4 regions of the Microbulbifer mixtoriginis genome follow, and region 4 is predicted to be linked to each of the others. Evidence: predicted binding sites of a transcription regulator. Region 4 holds the regulator's gene; each other region holds the start of a gene.
The links. Region 4 encodes LexA, which represses DNA repair genes until DNA is damaged. Its sites were predicted from a motif close to ACTGTNTNTANANACAGT; they were not measured.

Region 1 (5,468 bases), 330 kb from region 4:
GATAAACTGTTTGATAGTAGCACCCAGGTGGTGGGCTGGGCCTCTATGTTCCATGGCGGCGAGTTGAGTCTCGGGGAATTCAACAATGGTTACTTCGTATTTCGCTGTATTTCTCATAAAGTGACTCCTAAGTGCTGTAACTGGTTCATAGTGCTTATGCCAAACTTCCCAGTCTGGAGCGCGGCGAAATTCTGAGGGGCTCTTGCCAAAGAGTTTCTTAAAGGCTCGTGCAAAGGCCTCGTGGCTGTCGTAGCCACTCTCCAGGGCGATATCCACCACCTTTTTGTCTCTATAGGTGAGTTGATAGGCTGCCCTTTTTAATCTCAATCGCCTGATTAGGGCTATTACCGGCATTCCAAAAAAGGCGGAGCATTGCCGGTGAAAATGATATTTAGACAAGTTGGTGTATTGGCAGAGTTTGTCGATATCGAGTTCGGAGTCGAGGTTTTCCTCAATATAGTGCAGTACCTGCACAAACCTATCCCTATACTCTGCCATAGCTGTCACCTCTTCTTATGAAAGTATTCTAGGACTTGTGTGTGTCTGGAACTTGACCAAAATTGCTGGATATCGTCTCAGGAGGGACTGTTGGGTTTGAGTGCGGGGAGTGGACGCGATGGAGGGGGCATAGGCCCCCAAATTTGCTACTAGGGGCTAACAGGGTGTAGAAGACCCTTTGAAGGTGTTCACCATGACTTTTGCCTCTTTGAGGCGTAATAGGTAGTCTTTTAGAGATTTAACTCCCGCCTTAACGCCAAGGGAAATCAGTTTCATCATGAGGGAAAATGCAAGTTCTGATTTCAGGTGGGGAGTAAATGCCAGGAAGGCTTTGAAAATGGAGCAGTGGATTCTTTTGAGCAGGTCTTGAATATCTTTGTTGCCGGTGGATATCTTCTCGGCTTTTTTCTCAAAGGCTTTGAGTTCATCCAGGTACTCGATAAACAGACGGTAGTTAAAGACAACGGTTCTGTGTTCTTTGTAGCCGGCTATGATGCTGCTCAGCGCATCATTGATCTTCCTGAGCGCAATATAATCTGTTCTGGAGAGACTCTCATAGGAATTAGAGAGATACGCGATCGTATCTCTCCGCAGCTGACAAAACTCGAACAGGTGTTGGTCGTGCTTTCTTATCTCATGAAGCCGGTATAACTGAATTGCAATGAAGAGAAGAGCGATCGCGAGCAATATGGAGAGCACTACTCAAACTCCTTTTCATTAACTGGCTTTTTTGGGGCCACTTTTCTGGTGGGCGGAGAATAGGAAAAGGCATTATCCATCAGCTTGAGGAACCTATCCCGATACTCCTTATTATCTGCCGCTAGTCGATCAATTTCAACTTGACGATCTTTCAATCGCCCACTGTACATCCAGAACAATAAATAGTGTGCAAAGATGAAAAAAATGACAAACAAGCCATTTTTCAGGCCCATTTCCTGTACGAAGTGGAGTATATCTTTGAGGGTATCGGTCATGCAGTCCCTTAAAGCCAATTTCATTGAATCTTGCGCATTTTTAACTATTGAGACGGTTGAAGCAAATTACTTCGCTGGAGATGGGAAGTGGTAAGAACTTTTTTTGTGCCTTTTGTAGAGATTTTGTGGGCCTGTTTTTTTGTTATTTAGGTGTAGCCAGCCAGCCAGATGGCATGGTTTTCTGTATGGGAGAGAAGGGCGCGTTGGTACAAAAGTTCCAGAGAGGACTTGTCGCTTTCAGGTGTCCCGCCCTGAATTGAGGGCGGGAAAGTAGAGAGCTATTGCGCTTCAGTCTGGCCGGCTTCCGGCAGCTTTGCAGGTGCTTCAGTCTGCTGCTTGCTGGGGTTTTTGATTACGCCTTTTTGCAGAATTAAAGTGTTTGGGTAAGTAATTAATTCTTCGCCGCGCCTGATGAGAACATGAAATAGTGTGATCTCCTCAATAGTGCCGGAGATATCGTCGTCTTTGTCTATCACCCGAATCTGGTCGCCAACCCGGTAGGGAAAGCCGAAGAAAATAATCAGGCTGGCGGTAATATTACTCAGTATCGACCACTGAGCAAAAAGTGCTACGCCAATTACTGCGAACACAGAGGAGAGAAAAATGGAAACCTGGGTGTATTCAAACCCCAGGGCACTGATCAGCAGCACCAGATGGAATACCAAGACGGCAATACTGATGGTTTTGGAGATATATTTGAGGCGATAGGGCTTCACCGCTCTGGCCTGCCCGAACCGGTTGATAGCGGAGGAGCTAAGCCTCATGCAGATAAAATAGGAGGCCACGATCAGTGCCGCTATAGCCAAATTCATTTTTTGTCTCGTCTCCGTACTGTGTTCACTCGGGTGGGGGCTGTTGCTTTTTTAGGGCGGGCCTTGTCATCGATCATTACCCGCCTGTTGCGCGGATCATAATCCCAGGCAGCTATGCTGCCAAGCGGCCACTTGGAGGGAGGTTGTGGTCCGTTGCTTGGCTTTACCCAAGAGTGCACTGGGTTCACAGTATGCTCGAATAGCCCGTAGAAGGTATTTACACCTTGCGGGTCCCCGCTACAGGGTACCCGTTTTAGTGTGTGTTGTGCTTTGTGGCCTTGCTATGGACCTGTTGCGAGCACGGCTGGCGGCTCGCTGGTCAGCCATCGTTCTTGCCGGAATTGGCGAACTCCCCCTAAACTGTATGCATATACAGTGTCGAGTGAAACCCTATGAAACTAGCAACTCTCTACAGTCACGGTGTGGCCGCGGGCTTTCCATCCCCGGCGGATGACCACAAAGAGAAAAGCCTCAGCCTCGATCAGCATTTGATCACTCATCCGGCGGCCACGTTTATGGCTCGTGCCAATGGCGATTCCATGCAGGGCTTGGGGATCTTCGACCGCGACCTTTTGGTTGTTGACCGTTCACTAACGCCAGTACACGGCGATGTGGTGGTGGTGGCTTTGGATGGTCAACTCACCTGCAAAGTACTGGATCGACATCATGGGCGGTTGCTGTCGGCCAACGATCGTTACCCGCCGATACCGGTTTGGGAAGGGCAGGAATTGATTGTTGAAGGGGTGGTTAAAGCCTCCATTCGTTATCACCGCCCTCTCTGAATGCTGGCACTGGTGGATTGCAACAGCTGCTACGCCAGCTGTGAACAGATATTCCGGCCCGACTTAAGGGGGAGGCCGGTGGTGGTGCTCTCTAATAATGATGGTTTTGTGGTGGCGCGCTCAAAAGAGGCCAAGGCACTGGGAATTGGGGATTTGCAGCCCTTCTTCAAGATTGAACATCTGTTGCGGCGGCACAATGTGGCCATCTTCTCCAGCAACTATCCACTGTACGGCGATATTTCCCACCGGGTTATGGAGACCCTGAAGGGCTTTAGCCCAGAGGTGGAGGTGTACAGTATCGATGAGATGTTTCTGAATCTGTATGGTTTACAGGAGGAGTGGTTGGATTACGGCCAGCGGATTCGCACAACCCTATGGCGCGATGTGCGTATGCCGGTGAGTGTGGGGATTGCTCCGAGTAAGACCCTGGCCAAGTTCGCCAATCGGGCAGCGAAAAAAATTGCCAAGTGCAACGGGGTTTGTGCCCTGGATACTCCACAGAAATGGCAATGGCTGCAGAAACGCATGGCGGTCGATAAAGTCTGGGGAGTCGGCAGGCGTCTTGCCAAGCGATTGGGGCGCTTGGGTATAGAGACCGCCTATGACCTGGCCCAGGCCAATCCTAAAATCTTGCGCCGACACACCAATATCAATATTGAACGAACCATTGAGGAATTAAATGGGGTGTCATGCCTGAATCTGGAGGAGCAGCCGCCGGCAAAAAAACAGATTTATTGCACGCGCTCTTTTGGCGAGAAATTGAGCGAACTACAGCCCATTCTGCAGGCAGTTAGTCTCTATGCCAGCCGGGCGGCAGAAAAGCTGCGCGGGCAGGAGTGCCTGGTGGCTTCGATACATGTCTTTCTGCACACCTCGCCCCACGAGCCCCACTATTACAGTCGCAGTACGCTGGTACAGTGCCCCTATGCCACTAATGACACCCGCTTGATTGCGAGCCTGGCCAAGGGGGCCATAACCGAGCTTTACCGCCCTGGTCATCGTTTTATGAAAGCCGGTGTGGGCCTGGTGGAGCTGGTGCCCAGCTCCCTGGGGCAAGGGGATATGTTTACCGCCGGCCAGCCGGCCCGTGCTACGGAGATGATGCAGGCCCTCGATAGAGTCAACCAACGCTTTGGCCGCGGCACTCTTTTTCTAGGGGCTGAGGGGGTGCATAAGCACTGGAAGATGCGTCAAGCTTATCGCTCACCCGCCTACACCACACGCTGGGAGGCCCTGCCATTAGTACATGTTTAAGAAGGTGTGTTTTTAATAAGGGTCTCGCTGGCCCTGCTTCGGAATATCGAGATTTAGCGCTCCGCAGTTGCTGCAGTTTTTGAAGAGAATTGGAATATTGTCCAGCTGAGTATTGCAAAAGAAACAGTGGCCGCTCTTTAAGGTCTTGTGGCCTGCGAATTGCTTCACCGCCATCATGGGGAGGCCAATGGTTGGTTTTAAAGTTTTGATCAGCTTTGCGCTAATTCTGCTATCGGGAAAAGCGCGGAGGATTTCCTGTATTGAAATAAGCGCTGAATCCTCGATATTCCAGAGTTGGCCGCAATGATCACAATAAAGTTGCATCGGGTGGTTAGGATTGGTTACCGATCGATAAATCTAGTCTAGCTATAAGCCGTGAGCGAGGGGAGGGAACGAGGGAGGGTAGCGAGATAAGTAAGTGTGGAGAGAGCAGGCCCCTCGGTGGGTCTTAACCCGCTGCTCTTTAGTATTTCAAATCCAGATCCAGCAGGGATACCGGCTTACCATCTTTACTCACCAAATCTATCTGAACAGGCTCCCCGGTTCTTTTATCAATCACACGGGACCAGCGCACATTGGCTTTCTCAGACCAGTGTGCACTCCAATCAATCATAGAAACCAAAACGGGAACGAGCGCGAGGCATTTTGGGGTAGGGCTGTACAGCATACGCCGTGCTCCGGGCTTAATGGGCGCCTTAATCAGAATGCCGGCTTCTTCCAGGTTGGAGAGTCTTTGTGTAAGGATATTTCGGGAGATCTGCAAGCTGTCCTGAAGCGAGTCGAACCGATTAACGCCTCTCAGTACATCGCGGACAACAAGCAGGCTCCAGCGGTCGCCGATTACAGAAAGTGCCTCTTCGATCCCACATTGAACAGCGGGTTTACTCTCGCTCATAGCAGTCCCAGGGTTGCTCAAGGCGCCATAGTCTCACAAGCCAGTTCCAAAACAAAACTTCCCTGGAGGCCGCTTCGGGCCGTCATATTGCCATAGGTTATTGAGAGATCGGCCGATAACCTATCAATTTTAGTTGTATTTTGGAACTTAATGGTATTAAATTAGTTCCGAAATGAAACTTATTTGGAGATGAAATGCATTTTAAACCTATCGTGTTATGCGCTCTGGTCGAGGGCTCGCAAGCAAGTTTCAA
Region 2 (5,468 bases), 430 kb from region 4:
CAAGGGCTTTGATAGCGGGGAACAGCGTACTAATGGTTTTGCCAATACCAGTGGGCGCCTCCACAACCAGTTGTCCTGCATCCCTAAGGCAGCGATAAGCGGATACCGCCAGCTGGCGCTGACCGGGTCTGTAATCAGGGAAGGGGAATGAGAGGCTTTTTGCTGTTTGAATCACTTGTTGCCGATGCGCTTGCCAGGACCTATGCCAATGGATATACAGACTGAGGGCATCTCCAGCAAAACTTTCCAAAGCCTCCCAGTTGAACAGGCTTTGCTCCGGGTAGGACTTTTTCTCTTTGAGGTTGTACCAGACCATCTGCAGGGAGACCTCTTCAACCGAACTCCCTTTTTGGCGCTGCTGTAGCAAATAGCAGAAACCGTAAATTTTAAGCTGAGCCCAATGTAGTAGGCGGGTGGTCTCGGGAAGCTCATCTGGATGGCAATAGGTGGTTTTGATTTCATCCAGTTGTGCCGGCTGGTGCAAGTCAGCTTGCGGATGAAGGATATCGACCCGTCCCTCCAAGAGGATATCCTGGCCTGAGCACTCCAGCTGAACCTGTAAACGGTATTCCGCTTCTGCGCCTTTGGGGCGACGTTTTTGCAGTTTTTGGTGAGCGCGAATGCCCTCCTGGGCGGTTGGGCCTGGCCCGCCGGTATGGATCAAATCCCCTCTGCGGCAAGAGAAAGCCACTAATTCACCCACAGATAACTTTAGGGAAGAGGCGCTTTCGGAGATATCATGCTCCTCAGTAGGCTCCGCCAGTAACGCTGCAACTGTGGGCTTACCCCTCAAGGCTGTAACCATTCCACATGTATCACCCGGTGGGGAATATTGTGAGCGGCAAAGAACGTCAGCCAGCGCTGCTGGTTTTGCTGGAGACGATCACCGGGGCCCTTGACTTCTAATAACTCATAACTTCCTTTTTTGGGAAACAGAATCAGATCTGGCAGGCCATTGCGGTGATGATTGATATCCCTGAGTAAACGTTGAAACAGTGCGTGCCAATGTTCTGCAGGAATACGATCCAGGGCCAGCTCCAGCAGTTCCTGGGGTAGTGCTTCCCAGGCTACCAGTGGATTGGCAATACCCTGTTTTCCACGGTAGGTTTGCATAACCCGCAGCTTTAGCGAGCTTTGACAAAGCTCTGACAGTCGCGATTCAAGTAAGCTCTGGCGTGATGAGTAAAAATTTGGGCTACGGAAATCACTTGGGGCTATTTGGAAAGGGTTATAAAAGGCACCTGGCACTGAAGCAAAGAGAATGTCCCAGATATAGAGGCCCAGTACCCCATTGAATAGACTGTTCTCTACATAGTGGCAGACACCTTCTTCCTGCCTTGCCACTTCCGCAGCTGCCAGAATTTCTACTCTTTCTGGGGCCTGGGGTAGGGTAAATATTTCTTGCGGTGGCTGATAAGGCTGGGGGTTCTTCCAAGCTTGAGCACAGCCTATGCGCTTGGCCGTGCGATACCCAAAACTCTCGGCAAAACATCGTTCGGCCTCATTGAGGGGAGATTCGAGAATTTCACGGCATAGGGAAAGCGCCTGATCGAAATTACCACGCTTTGCGACAATTCTCGTCCGGCGTTCACGAGCAGGCGGCTGCACACAATCCTGATAGAGTCTCTCTGCAGCTTCAAACTGATCCAGCCTTTCCAGTTGTCGCGCCAGCTTCAGGCGTAGACGATCCACTCGCCTGGCCAGAGTCAAATCTCCAGGAATGCCAGCGGGTAATTGACCAGTCAGTTTATGGATTCCACCGGCATCACCAGAGAGTACCTCCTCAGCTTGTTCAAGGCAGCTGTAATAGAGTAAGTACTGCTCAATCTGCTCTCGACTCTGGAAGGGCAGCTGGTGACTATCTAATGGGTAGGGCTCATATCGGTATAACCCCAGGTCCTTCAGTACGTATTCCGTAAGGCTCTGGTTCAGATTGCCAAAAAAACAAAGCTGAAAGGTTTGAAAGCACTCGGCCCTTTGAAGTGCAAGCAATGCCTCATCGGCCATTAACCGTTCTCGCCATTCAAAGGAGGCCGCCAATAAAGCTTCCTCTAACTCTCCCCGTTTTAGGGACTTGCGTAGGCCAGCAGGTCCCGCTGAGAACAGTTCCGCCTTGGTAAACAGCGCTATAAGTTCGCGATCTGCCAGGGGGGGATTCCTTTTCAAAAAACCAGCAGAGCAAAGAGAGTCAATGGCCTTGCCAAGATCGTCAATTTCTCTGTAAGACAGTTTTCCCTCTCTGAACAGTGCCCCCAAAGATGATGGAATACCCTTACGGGATAGCAGCCGAACATAAAGGCGCTGACTGTCAGCATCGAGCTCGCAGAGCTCACGATAAAAGTTAATCTCAGCAGGGGAAAGTAGCTGCTTGTAGCGGGACACTACAAAATCAACCAAGGCCCGGAAGTTGGTCAAATAGTAGTCAGGTGCTAGCTCGATAGTGGCGGCCATGATACGGGCAATAATGTGTCAACAATAAATCGTGGTGGGTAATATTGATATAAGAGCTGTATGGTTATACAGCATATCATTTCTGGAAACAAAACCATAGGCTGACTTTACGGACATATAAGAAACACAGCAGCAGTAAGCTTTGAATGATTCTGAGTAGCTTCCTCGTTGGTTAAAGTATCAATACTTCAAGAGACTATCAGTCAAGCTATAACAGAAGGAGTGTTTTTGAGAAGGAGTGAGAGCCAATAAGGAATAAACTTAAATAGGTGAGTTGAGACACTCAACGATTTTACCCATTGGTATGGAAATAGCCTTGTAAATATGTTTGTTAATAGGAGGGGAAAATTGCCCCTCCTATTCAGCTAAAAAGCTATGTAAAACTCAAGAAGCTTGAATTGAGGTTTTACTTTGATGCGCACTCGATCTGGGAACCTGTACTCTATATTCTGGGAACATATTTACGGTAACAGTAAAATCACACTTAGTAGGACCAGCAACATGCTTCAGGCCCCACCAGTATTTTATTTTAACGGTTTCGCCTGGGGCGATGGGGTGACCGTAGCTTACAAAACCATCTTCTATGGGAGTACCTACTGAATTACACAGGTATGCATCCCAGGTCATACCATTGTCATCGAGATCCAAGAATACTTTGGCGTCGAGGATAGGAAATTTTCCAGTATTTTTGAGTTCTATAAGCCCCTGAATATAACTTCCTTCTGTAGAGTCCTCGATACCAGTCCATGCAGCCCAGTGAAAACTGGTGGCCTCAAGACTATCAGAAATAAATGGCTTATCTGTATCCCAACCTTCAACATGACCAATATTTGACATGATTAATCCTTTTCTTCAGAGATATCATTAAAAAATTAATGACTGCAAGTGGGTACCGCCTATTTTTAAAAACGAAAGCATGAGAATAGGGTAAGCAAAACAATAGCAAATCAAAAAACACGAGATGTATGTTCTGGGCTTTACCCTAAGATTCCTGCTCACTGTGCACCCCTTGGTGCACAGGCGGAGTATTGGGGCCATAAAAGTTGAGATCAACCCTTAAATATTAGATGGGCAATAGTTGCGAGAATAACAACGCCAAAATTTTTACTGGGGGCAGTATGGCATGCCATATAAAGCTTTCTTTGATCAATGGCCTGGCATTGCGCCGGTAACAATTGGCCGTCTTAAAGGCTGCAAAACTAAAGTAAATTCCACCAAGGCATCCAGGGCTATGATTTTGCAGGCAGGCAGGCAGGCAGGCAAATAGAAGAAATCTTGTAACTCCTATTTAATATACCGAAAAACTTTACGATACCTAAAAATAATAAACCAAAGAAATAGGGCTAATGGTGTAATCATTAATACAGCCATTTGGTTTTTTAATACCGCCATATTCATTGTGATGATCACAGTCCCCAATTCATAGATATCGGTGGCAATGATCACAGGAAGGAAAAACGCCCAAAATCTCGCGCTGCCAATTTTTTTGGCAAAAGCCAACCCAAAGAAACCCACAAAATAAGTGGTATAGATGATCAGGCTTGCTATCAACCACCAGATCGACTGATTGTATTCATTGTAAGCAAAGGCTTCATACTGAGAGATCACTTCTATCGGAACCAGAAGAAAAAATAATACCTTCCAGAGAACACTTGGCTTGTAGATTAAAGATTCATTACCAAGAGCACTCTCTGGGGCCCGGTAGAGTTCCTGCATGAAACATCCCTATTGTTATTACTTTGCAGTTCAATAAAGCTTATGTTACTAACACAAGATCCTTGAAGCTTCCCGAAGAAGGAGCCTATTAGTGGGCGCCTCAATCAACGAGAGGGCGCAGAGGATATTCTGATCCCAGGCAAAGTCAACTAATTCAATCCCCATTTTTATAACAATGCGAAATCAACCTGAAAACTCTTGTTTTTAGTCAAATTCATATTGTTTGAATACAGAAAAACCGAGGAAAAATCGGCGCAATACCTATTAGGTGGTAAATTTCTGTGACGATAAACGCAAAGTCAGGTTTTAACCTTTGGTGACATAAGTTACAGGTTTAATACATTTCCACTTCACGGAATCATTCTTTTTTTTCGCCCGTTTATTAAATACTAAAGGCCACCTTGACCATTACCCCGTTGGCTCAGGCCGACTCCAAATCCAGATTAGCCCACAACCGATGCCGCCAACAGCGAAAAAAAGTAAATACAGATTGGAAATGTGATGAACGGCAAGAGCCATAGAAAGTGCCATGGTCAGCGTAGCCAGTAGTTTGGTTCTCCTACTGATGTAACCACTACGCCAGGTTCTTAATAGGTGACCAAATAAGTGATGTTCCTCAATCCACTGATGCAGCCGCTCAGAGCTTTTAGAGGCCGCCCAGGCACCAACAACAATAAATACGGCAGAGGGTAACCCAGGCAGGATGGCACCAATAATTCCGACAAGCATAAAGAAACAAGCCACGACCCCCCATAGCCAACGCATCCACCCTTTGGCTAACGGAGGGGTTTCCATGTCAGGTACTTCTTCATTATGTTGACTCAACCTAAATCTCCAGTTTTAAAATCTGTTAAACAGATAAAACAATGGCTATTAGCAGCTATCTGCTCACTATATCAAAGAGGCACTAATGAGTGACACCTGCAACTTGCATTCTTACTGCAGAGATTGGCTCTCAATATACAGTTGTGGGGCCGGCAAGATTGTTACAAAGGCAACCATTGTTGTTTTCTAATGTGCTACAGGGGCACGTCTTCATACTTTTATTGATAATCCGTAATGTCCAGAATGATAAAAAGTACCGCCTAAAAACTGTCGTCATCAATGCTCTTAAACAGAAGAAAATAACAATACGACTTTCTTCCCTTATGCCTGTAACCCAGTGTTGAAAAACACTTCTGCTTTAACACTACACTGATTAACAAAGCCGCTCTCGGCTACCAAGCTGCATGTTTTATTATTGAGCATTAAGCACTATGGATTATCGGCTACAAGCGCCCGATCTGGAGTGCCTTATACAA
Region 3 (5,468 bases), 690 kb from region 4:
TGATTGAGTGTTGACGTTTGTGATTACTTAATCCGTACAGGGACTGGATATTGTCCGGTGGCTGTCATCGTTATTCTCCAGCAGAGTCTAGACAGCGGTGTTGATGACCTCCCAGTCGATAGTTACAGAGCTGATCATTGCTGAAGTCACTATTACTGAAGTCACTTAGAGGGCTGCAGGGCTTGCACTTTCTTTTAGGCTGCTCCTGTCGCCCGTGATGTGGATGGCACTTGTGGGGTGGGTGCTGACAGTGAGATCCAGAGGCTTCACTGGAAAAATAGATGTTATCGATCTCAATATTAGTGATATCTCCTTCTACACCTAATATTTCAAATAACTGAATCACGTTGGACATATCCACTTCATCGCTGAAGTCGCTGACTGGGATGGATATTTGATGCCATTGGCCGTCACGGACAAATTCATAGGGATCAGGGTTTTTGTTAAATTCGATCCACTTTTGTTCAACATTATTGATGCTGCCACTCTTCATGCCGACTTTAAAAGGGGTGTCACTGCTGGTTTTAAGGAAAAAATTTAGTGTGGCTCTATCGTTATCGTAAGCGGATAGGTCGTGGTAGCTGTTGGCGGTAAATGCCATGCCAAACCAGCCGGCTCCAGAGGATTGGTAGGAGAGGGACTTTTCGCCTTCGAATGGTGATTGAGAGACTTCCAGCAGGGTGTTTTCCCACACGAATAAATTGCCATCGCTACCCAGCTTAAAAGTCGAATCGGCTTCGAGCGTTTCACTGTATACGGAAAAAATGCCAGCGGGGATAGTCTTTGCCTCTCCCTCACTGAAGTAAATTTCATCAATGGCCAAGGTGAACCCCTCTGCAGGTGCGTCACCACGAACCATTATGGTCTGGCTAATGGTGTGGAAGTCCACAGCATATTTGCTTAGCGGAATGCTGACCAAGTGCCATTGTCCATCTCGTTTTAACCCATAGTCTTCACCGCCATCGATTAAATCAACCCAACTATCGCTACCACTGCCAGTGCTGGCGATACCAATCCCAATCGTTTCAGTGCTGCTGGTCTTGATACGTAAGTTTAAGTGACCATTTTGATAGTGCATCATATTTAGGTCGTAGTGCATCCAAAAACCCATGCCAAACCAATCGCCAGCGTCAATATTAAATTCCAAGGCCTCATTGTCATCAACACTTGCGGTGGATTCCATATTGTTCCAGATATAGAGTTCGGTATGGGTGCCAAGCTGCAAAGACTCAGAGATATCTTCACCGTCACCGTATATGCTTAGGTTGCCGAATTTTGCCTTGTCTTCGGCCAGGGTGATTTCTGTGTTGTAGTTATTATCGTCGTTATCATAGATACGGATATAATCCACATACATTTTGGCGGGCATCGGTGCGGTGATTTCTTCATTGCGAAAGATCTGTGGGAAAATACCACCCACAGCGAGGTTGAGTATCAGGAAGTGTTCTTGACGAAACTCATCAAACGCCGGGTCTTCACTGCCAATGCTGATGATTTCGTTGGCTTCATCGTCCACCCACATCGTAATATGGTCGGGTGTCCAAGTCATACCAAAAATATGGTAACCCTCGGTTAAATCCCTACTGTAGCCAAAATCTTTGATGAGGTTTTTACTTTGACCGTAATCCGCTTGTCCTGTGTATTCATCGGACTCATGATGCCAGTGGAAGGCACTGGAAATCGCTGAATTGACACTGCCGCTTTCGAGCGCCTCGGCCATGCCGGCTTCGAGAATATCCAGTTCACCGCATGCGGGCCAGCCGACCTGCCCATAGTTATTACCGAGCTGCCAAAAAGCCGGCCAGAGACCGGCGTTGAGATCAGGTAGTTTGATGCGGGCCTCAATCGTACCGTATCGATAAGAGAGTCGACCAATCGTTTTCAGGCGGGCAGATGTAAAACTGCCGTCAGTATTGCGTTGTGCCTGAATAACCAGGTTACCATCTTCAATATAGGCATTATTACTATTGCCCGTGTAGTCTTGTAGTTCGTTATTGCCCCAGCCCCAACTGCCTACATCGTAAGTCCAGACGGATTTATTAATACTGTTTCCTTCAAAATTATCTTCCCAGATTAAAGTTTTTGCGTTGATTAATGGAGAAGCGCAGCTTCCCAGGATAGTCATAACCATCACTGATTGTTTTATTCGCATAGCTTTTTATTCTTTTTTGGCTATCAAAGGGGTATCGTTGATTTTTTTATCGACGAATAAAGCCTAACAAATAGCGGGTTATTCTTGGGTGAGTGCTTTCCCCCTTTATCGCGTGCTCAGTCCTGCTTATCGCACGAGGTTAGTACCATGCATTTTTCTTTGTCCTGTAGCTATATTTTCCGCACTTTTAAAACCTATGAGGATGTTTATGTGTTGGACGTGCCCGACTAGAAGAGCTACATCTTTTTTGTGGGTAGTTATGTCTTGATTAAAGGGAGGTAGTTTTTTGAATCTACAGAGGCTGTAGTACCGCTTCAGTAATTTTAAGGCTGGCACGGTAATGTTATTTTCATTTGCTGCTTGTAGGTCTATGGATGGCTATACGCCATTGCTTGGTGCAGCGAATGGCGGTCTTGTTAGTGGAGGTTGCGTTCAGTTGGCATAATATAAGGTGATGTGCGGGTTGCTCCTGGCGAGTGAGTACCTTGAGAAATGATACGCGGGTAGAAAAATGGCTGATCATGGCGAGATATTAAGTTTGGCACAGCAGCTTGGTGAGGAATTGATAAAGCGCTGTTGGTTTGTAACCTCTGCGGAGTCCTGCACTGGTGGTGCGATTGCCGCGGCGATCACTTCTATTCCCAATGCGTCCAATTGGTTTGATGGTTCAGTCGTTAGTTATGCCAATCGCATCAAGCACAGTGTGTTAGGGGTGGATGCGAAGGACCTAAAACAGTTTGGTGCGGTCAGCGAACCAGTTGCCCGGCAAATGGCTTGTGGAGTGCTGGCTATGATGGATGCCAACCTGTCCGTGGCGGTAAGCGGTATTGCTGGTCCCAGTGGTGGTACCGAAGAGAAACCAGTCGGTACTGTGTGGATTGCCTGGGCTCATGCGGAAGGGCAGGAACCGGTTCAGATTGATGCTCGGTGTTTCCACTTTAAAGGGGGTCGGGCCACAGTTCAGGCACAAACGGTGCTGGAGGCTCTCAAAGGGATGCTGAAGATCTTGGAGGAACACCCTGTTTAAAGGTGATCTACCTGGTCAGTTTACTGGTGTGATAGCGGGGTTGTGCAGAATTGAGAGCGGTGTAACCGTGTTGGGAAGATTGGTACAGATTGTGCCGGAATTACTGGTTGCCTATACAGTAATCCTTCGATAAGCTTGCCCCACTCAACACAGCTCAGATATACGGGAACGGTCATGGATTCCAATAAAGACAAGGCATTGAAAGCGGCGCTGTCGCAGATCGAACGCCAGTTTGGCAAGGGCACAGTGATGCGTATGGGAGATAAGGAGCGCGAGCGTATCCCCGCAATCTCCACTGGCTCTCTCGGCCTGGATGTGGCGCTGGGTATAGGCGGCCTGCCCCGCGGTCGTATCGTTGAGATCTATGGCCCGGAATCCTCTGGTAAAACCACTCTAACCCTGCAAGTGATCGCCGAGGCCCAGCGCAAAGGCGGCACCTGTGCTTTCGTGGATGCAGAACACGCCCTAGATCCCATTTATGCCGAAAAGCTCGGTGTAAATGTTGATGAGTTAATCGTCTCCCAGCCAGATACCGGCGAGCAGGCCTTGGAAGTGGCAGATATGCTGGTGCGTTCCGGTGCTGTGGATGTATTGGTTGTGGACTCCGTTGCAGCCTTGACACCGCGCGCTGAAATTGAAGGAGAGATGGGAGATTCCCACGTAGGTTTGCAGGCTCGTCTGATGTCCCAGGCACTGCGTAAGTTGACCGGTAATATCAAGAACACCAATACCTTAGCGATCTTTATCAACCAGATTCGTATGAAGATCGGTGTAATGTTCGGCTCCCCGGAAACCACTACTGGTGGTAATGCTCTTAAGTTCTACTCCTCCGTGCGTTTGGATATCCGTCGCATCGGCTCGGTAAAAGACGGCGATGAAGTAGTGGGTAACGAGACCCGCGTGAAAGTGGTGAAGAACAAGGTGGCTCCGCCCTTTAAGCAGACTGAATTTCAGATCATGTACGGCGAAGGCATCAATATGATTGGTGAGGTTGTTGACTACGGTGTGAAGCTGGGCTTGGTTGATAAGGCGGGCGCTTGGTATAGCTACAAGGGTGATAAGATTGGTCAGGGTAAGGCCAATGCTACCAAGTTCCTGCGTGATAACCCCGATATCCGCAATGAAATTGAGGCTCAGCTGCGGGCACAGCTGTTAGGCGATCTGGTTCCGGCCAGCCCTGAAGAGGCTGCCGAACTGCCCCAAGAGTAAGTGTCTTTTTCCTCCAAGGCGGCCTTCACCGCCGACCCCGCTCAAGCGCTTTTCGGCGCGGCGCTTGAGCTGCTTACTCGCCGCGAGCACTCCCGTTTGGAATTGAGGCGGAAGCTGGTGGGTAAGTTCCCCGGTGCCGACTTCGATGCGCTATTCACGCGCTTGCAAGAACTCAACTACCAGTCTGATCAGCGCTTTGCCGAAGTTTTTGCCCGTTCTCGTGTTCAGCGTGGTCAGGGGCCCCTGCGTATCCGCCTGGAATTACAACAGCGCGGCATTTCCGCTGAGCTTTTATCCCAGGTCTTAGAGCAGCTAGAGGTGGACTGGTTTTCCTTGGCCCAAGAGCAGCTGCAGCGCAAATATCGCTCGCCAATTGATTTGGCGTTGCCGCGGGAACAGCAACTGAAGGAGCGCGCACGTCGCCAACGCTACCTGTCTTACCGCGGTTTCTCTTCAGATGCTATTAGCTGGGCGCTGGACGAAGAGTAATCACGCTTATACTCTCATGCTTGCTTGAGGCGCGAAGGTAATGCTTTCCCTCAGGCTTAGGGTAATGAGAGAAAGAATAATAAGCGCGAGAGACTTTATGATCCTGTCTATTGATCAGGGCACTACAGGCACCACAGCTTTCGTTTTTGATAGTAGCGGTACCCTGGTGGGGCGCAGTTACTCAGAGATCCCCAATTATTATCCAGAGCCTGGATGGGTCGAGCAGGATGCCGAGGAAATCTGGCAAGTCACCCAGCGTGTCTGTACGGCTGCCCTGCAGCGTGCTGGTGTTTGTGCATCCGAAATCAAATCGGTTGGTATCACTAACCAAAGAGAGACCACGATCCTGTGGGATCGCCACACAGGCGAGCCAGTTCATAGGGCAATTGTCTGGCAGTGTCGGCGCTCAGCAAATATTTGTGCGCAGTTTGCCACAGAAGGAAAGTCCGAATGGCTGCGCGCGCGCAGCGGACTACTATTGGACGCGTACTTTTCTGCCAGTAAGCTGTTGTGGCTATTTCGAGAGCAGCCGGATCTACAGGCGCGTGCTCGCAAGGGGGAGCTGTGTTTCGGCACGGTAGACAGCTGGTT
Region 4 (5,468 bases):
GTGATTCGTTTTGATGGCTTTCTCAAAGTTGCCCCTCCTGCGGGCAAGAAAGATGAAGATCTGCTGCTGCCTGATGTTCAGGTTGGCGATAAGCTGTCTCTGCAGCAGCTGGACCCGAAACAACATTTCACCAAGCCTCCGGCTCGTTTTAGCGAAGCCGCTCTGGTGAAAGAGCTGGAAAAGCGTGGTATTGGCCGGCCCTCAACCTATGCCTCTATTATTTCCACAATTCAGGATCGGGGCTATGTGCGGCTTGAGAACCGCCGTTTTTATGCGGAAAAAATGGGTGATATTGTCACCGACCGCCTCAGCGAAAGTTTTAAAAATCTGATGGACTACGGTTTTACCGCAAGCCTGGAGGAATCTCTGGATGCGGTTGCCGATGGCGATAAAGGTTGGAAGCAGTTACTCGACGAGTTTTATCAGGATTTCTCTTCTCGGTTGGAAAAAGCTCAGTCCAGTGATGCGGGTATGCGGCGCAACACGCCGACAGATACTGATATCGAGTGCAGTAAGTGCGGTCGCCATATGCAGATCCGCACAGGTTCTACCGGTGTATTCCTTGGTTGCTCCGGTTACGCGCTTCCTCCTAAGGAGCGTTGCACCAACACGATGAATCTGGTCTCAGGCGATGAGGCCGTGGACGCGGATAAGGATGAAGATGCCGAAACCCGCCAGCTGCGGGAGAAACGCCGCTGTCCTAAGTGCGGCACGGCGATGGATAGTTATCTGCTTGATGAGCAGAGAAAGCTACATATCTGCGGAAATAACCCAGACTGTAATGGTTACGAGGTAGAGCAGGGCACGTTCAAAATCAAGGGCTACGACGGTCCGATTATTGAGTGTGACAAGTGCGGTAGCGACATGCAGCTGAAGTCAGGCCGTTTTGGTAAATACTTTGGCTGTACTAACGAAGCCTGTAAGAACACCCGCAAGCTGTTGAAAAATGGCCAGCCGGCGCCACCCAAAATGGATCCGGTTCCTATGCCGGAGTTGGCTTGCCTGAAGGTTGAGGATCATTACATTCTCCGCGATGGTGCCTCCGGATTATTCCTGGCCGCCAGCCAGTTTCCGAAAAACCGTGAGACCCGTGCCCCGCTGATAAAAGAGCTACTGCCTCACCAAAGTGAGATTGACCCTAAGTACAGTTTCTTGTTCTCGGCTCCCTCACAGGATGATCAGGGGCGCGATACGGTAGTTCGCTTCAGCCGTAAGACCCAAGAGCAGTATGTTCAGTCTGAGGAGGATGGAAAGGCCACGGGTTGGAAGGCTTTTTACCGGGATGGCTCCTGGAAAGTCGAAGCGGCGGCCAAGAAAAAGCCGGCAGCTAAGAAAGCGGCGGCAAAAAAGTAAATGAGTAACCCCTATACCGGCCTAGTCACTTCGGCATTGCGTAAGAGTCAGCTGCTGGCCACAAGTAGTTATGACTCTACTATTCAGCGAATGGCCCTGGAAGAAGGTGCTTTGTTGCAGCTGTGGAAAGCCTATCAGGCTTTCCTGGCTGAACTGTCACACCAGCTGCAATTGGGTTTTGAGCCGGAGTCTGTACAGGTTATTTTTGATAGCCTACACAGCCAGGGGAGAGCGAGCCTTGAAGTAAGTGAACTGCAGTTATTGCTCTCAGAGCCAGGGAGTTGGCTTAGCGAATTATTACGCGCGTGGAACCAGCTCTTAAGGCTGCCTACATTAGCGGAGGAAAAGGGGCAAGCTGGCAACCTTATTCCGACCCACAATATCGCCGGACCAGTACCAATTGAGCTTTCTTTCGAGGTGCTGCTTAAATGGCACAAAGCTCTCAGTGAGCTGATACTTAGACAGCGTGCCAATCTCGAGGAGTGCTAAGAGGGCTCCGCTACCTTTCTATTCATCTTTTTGCGCCCACTGAAACTTCTAAATTGCCTGTGGTACACTGGGCGCAAACTGATGTGCAGTGAAGGGAAAGCAAATGTCCTCCGAAACTTTTGAGATTATCGAGTTGGCCAATGGCGATGTGGCTCTGCGCCGTGCCGGCCATGAGGAGGACCCTCTGGTGAGTATTCGTTTCTCAGCCGAGAGTCTCCAATTTTTGCGAAAGCACAAGGTAGCGGTAGCCCGGGCCATGTTAGAGGCGGGTATAGAAGCCGTGCAAAATCTCGATGACCTGGAGCCAGGTTACTTTGAAGAGGAAGAGTCGATGCCGGTTAACCATACGATTCACTAATCTATGGTAAAGGCGAAAAATTAAGTGAAACAACAGCGGCTAGAAGCCGCTGTTGTTGTATTTGATTGGCGGTAAATCTTTTAGTCTCACGGAGTTTGGCGAATAACGCCCACCGCTAATCCTTCGATTACAAAGTTCTTATCCCGCATATCTACTTGGATGGTATCAAAGTCTTCGTTTTCAGGCAGGAGTTGTACCGTTGCCTGATTACCTTTACGGCGGAAGCGCTTAACGGTTACTTCATCATCAATCCGCGCAACCACAATCTGCCCGTTTCTGATTTGTTCGGTCTTCTGTACTGCCAGAAGGTCCCCGTCGAGAATGCCGGCATTTCGCATACTCATGCCGTGTACCCGCAATAAATAATCTGCCGGTGGGTGGAAGAAACTGGCGGGCAGGTCGCAATAATCCTCAATATGCTCGGCTGCCAGAATAGGGTTGCCTGCGGCGACACGCCCCACGATGGGAAGTCCCGATTGGTGGTCGGGAATTCGAATACCTCGGGAGGCACCGGCAACCATCTCAATGGCTCCTTTTCGTGCCAGTGCTTTGAGGTGTTCCTCTGCAGCGTTGGGCGAGCGAAAGCCCAGCTCTTGGGCGATTTCTGCGCGGGTGGGAGGGTAACCTGTGTCGTCCAGGTAGGCTTTTATCAGCTCTAATACTTGAGTCTGGCGTGCTGTGAGATTGGTCATAGATTTACCTAGCGTTTCTGTATTTTTATACAGTTGCTGGGATTATATACAGATTTAAGGATCTCGCAAACTGAGCACCTGCCTGCAGTCCAGCTGCTACATTGTTTAAGAAAACAAGGAATGAAAAGAAAAGTTGAAAGAACTGACAGCAAGGGAGAACAATAATGCTTGATGCGAAAATGGCTGAAGCCTGGAGAGTTCTGCGCATTCAATCTGAGTTGGTTGATGGAATTGAGCGTTTGGTTGCGCTTAACGGGGCGGTAACAGTTTTTGGCGGTGCGCGTTTCACTGAAGATAGCCAGGAATATCAGCAAGGGGTGAAGCTTGGGGAGCTTTTAGCAGCAGAGGGGATACCTGTGATGACCGGTGGCGGGCCGGGTCTGATGGAGGCGTGTAATCGTGGGGCTTTTGAGCAGCCTGGTACTTCAATCGGATTAAATATCGAGCTGCCTTTTGAGCAGGCAGCCAATCCTTACCAAGATATCAGTTTGAATTTTCGCTATTTCTTTGTGCGTAAATTTATGTTTGTGAAGCATGCCGTGGGCTTTGTGGGTTTACCCGGGGGCTACGGCACGCTGGACGAATTATTTGAGGCGCTGACATTAGTACAAACTCAAAAAGTACGGCGATTCCCAATAGTTTTGGTGGGCAAGCGTTATTGGGGAGGGCTGTACGATTGGCTGGTAGATACGGTATTGGAACGGAATTGTATCGACTCTGCTGATCTAGACCTGTTTCATGTGGTGGATGCAGTAGAAGAGGCTGCAGATTTGATTATGAAATATATGCGAGCCAGGGATTAAAAAGTTTTCGAGATGTCTAGGTTACTTTCTTTATTAATTAACAATCGGATAGGGCGAGGAGTAGGGGAGGCAGAAAAAACAGGAATACAGGAAGTAGAGGCCAAATACAGAGCCTACGGCTGTGCCTCGTCCCTAAATAGTAGTTAGCGCCCCTATCTTTCTTCCCACGCAGTGGAATGCACTAAGGCCTATGGGAAGAGGTAGTGGTCAGTCGCTTCGGTAATTACATCTTATCCTGCCAATTTACCAAACCAATTTTGCCTATGGGGATTCGCCAGGTTGGACTTCCCCCTACAACCGTTCTTTCTGTATGTGCAATAAGCCGCCAGCGAGCTGGGAGTGTGTTACTCTGGCCGAAATTAAACAGCTGTTTTAAATGGTGGTTTGATATCTATGAGCCAGATGGATACCGTTAACCGCATCTTGGATGCTGCCGAAGCGCTCTTTGCCGAGCGCGGCTTTACCGAGACATCCCTCAGGACTATTACGAGTACTGCCGGAGTCAATCTGGCGGCGGTCAACTACCACTTTGGTTCTAAGAAAGAGTTGATCCAGGCGGTCTTTGAGCGTTTCCTAACACCATTTACCGATGCGCTGGAAGCAGAGTTGGATCGACGCATAGCTTCTGGCCAACCACTTAAGGTTGAAGGGTTGTTGGAGAGCCTATACCGAGTTGGGTTGGGCAGTCTGAGCCAACTTGGGCTGGATGCTCAGCGCTTTATGCGCCTGCTGGGACTGGCTTATACGCAGTTTCAGGGGCACTTACGCCGCTTTATAGTGTCTCGTTACGGTGATAGTTACCGACGCTTCGCAGGCCTACTGGCCGAGGCCTTACCGGGAGTTGATCCCGTGACCTTCTACTGGCGCCTGTATTTTATGTTAGGGGCCACTATTTTCACCTTGTCGAGCTACGATGCCATAGAGGCTATCCTGAGAGAGGATTTTGGTGCTCAGAGCAGCCTGCCGGAAACTTTGGAGCGCCTTGTGCCGGCCGCTTCGGCAATGCTAAAGGTGGAGTCCGGTTAAACTGCGCAGCTGGTGAATCTTAGAGGAACTGAATATGCCTGCATCACTCGGACCGGTGATGATCGATATCGAAGGGCAGAAGCTCACTGATGAGGATTGCGAGCTTTTGCGCCACCCGCTCGTGGGTGGTTTGATTTTCTTTGCGCGCAATTATCGCGATCGCGATCAGATTCAAGCTCTGATTGCCGATATTCGATCTGTGCGCCCAGAGATACTGCTGGCTGTTGATCAGGAGGGTGGGCGCGTACAGCGTTTTCGAGAGGGGTTCACGCGTTTGCCTTCCATGCAAAAACTGTCCGCCGAGGCTTCAGCAGCACAGCTGCAGGATGTGGGTTGGTTGCTTGCCTCTGAGTTATTGGCTGTAGGGATGGATTTCAGTTTCGCCCCTGTATTGGATGCCGATGACAGCCACAGCCGAGTTATTGGAGATCGCAGTTTTTGTCCCAACCCCCATCACCTGACGGCTATTGCAAGACCATTTATTCAAGGGATGCGTGAGGCTGGTATGGCTACAACCGGCAAGCACTTTCCAGGACACGGGCACGTGCTTGAAGATAGCCATGTGGAGCTTCCTCAAGACGAGCGCTCCCTGGAGCAGGTGCTGGCCAGCGATGCCTTGCCCTTTATTGACTGCATAGGGGCCGATGAACTGGATGCGGTGATGCCCGCTCACATTCGCTTCGTCAATATAGACAGTCAGCCGGTGGGTTTCTCCCGTTACTGGCTACAGGATATTTTGCGAGGACG

Region 1: ACJJI0_RS01475 (LexA family protein) is a predicted target of LexA. The motif match lies at 2,644-2,661, and genes of this name have one in related genera.
Region 2: ACJJI0_RS04815 (VRR-NUC domain-containing protein) is a predicted target of LexA. The motif match lies at 2,507-2,524, and genes of this name have one in related genera.
Region 3: recA (recombinase RecA) is a predicted target of LexA. The motif match lies at 3,282-3,299, and genes of this name have one in related genera.

What each region holds. Positions count from the first base shown of each region.
Region 1 is NZ_CP174285.1:342,228-347,695, forward strand. It holds gene ACJJI0_RS01455 (AraC family transcriptional regulator) at 1-498, opposite strand, end outside; gene ACJJI0_RS01460 (hypothetical protein) at 655-1,197, opposite strand; gene ACJJI0_RS01465 (hypothetical protein) at 1,197-1,472, opposite strand; gene ACJJI0_RS01470 (mechanosensitive ion channel family protein) at 1,751-2,284, opposite strand; gene ACJJI0_RS01475 (LexA family protein) at 2,677-3,066, shown strand; gene ACJJI0_RS01480 (Y-family DNA polymerase) at 3,067-4,320, shown strand; gene ACJJI0_RS01485 (winged helix-turn-helix transcriptional regulator) at 4,784-5,215, opposite strand; gene ACJJI0_RS01490 (hypothetical protein) at 5,410-5,468, shown strand, end outside.
Region 2 is NZ_CP174285.1:1,104,065-1,109,532, reverse strand. It holds gene ACJJI0_RS04820 (ATP-dependent DNA helicase) at 1-805, opposite strand, end outside; gene ACJJI0_RS04815 (VRR-NUC domain-containing protein) at 790-2,451, opposite strand; gene ACJJI0_RS04810 (hypothetical protein) at 2,836-3,288, opposite strand; gene ACJJI0_RS04805 (hypothetical protein) at 3,736-4,167, opposite strand; gene ACJJI0_RS04800 (YbaN family protein) at 4,576-4,992, opposite strand; gene ACJJI0_RS04795 (4Fe-4S dicluster domain-containing protein) at 5,424-5,468, shown strand, end outside.
Region 3 is NZ_CP174285.1:4,913,290-4,918,757, forward strand. It holds gene ACJJI0_RS21480 (glycoside hydrolase family 16 protein) at 71-2,152, opposite strand; gene ACJJI0_RS21485 (CinA family protein) at 2,664-3,179, shown strand; gene recA (recombinase RecA) at 3,354-4,388, shown strand; gene ACJJI0_RS21495 (regulatory protein RecX) at 4,389-4,877, shown strand; gene glpK (glycerol kinase GlpK) at 4,975-5,468, shown strand, end outside.
Region 4 is NZ_CP174285.1:674,010-679,477, forward strand. It holds gene topA (type I DNA topoisomerase) at 1-1,353, shown strand, start outside; gene ACJJI0_RS02920 (DUF6586 family protein) at 1,354-1,842, shown strand; gene ACJJI0_RS02925 (hypothetical protein) at 1,946-2,200, shown strand; gene lexA (transcriptional repressor LexA) at 2,287-2,892, opposite strand; gene ACJJI0_RS02935 (LOG family protein) at 3,057-3,695, shown strand; gene ACJJI0_RS02940 (TetR/AcrR family transcriptional regulator) at 4,089-4,721, shown strand; gene nagZ (beta-N-acetylhexosaminidase) at 4,756-5,468, shown strand, end outside.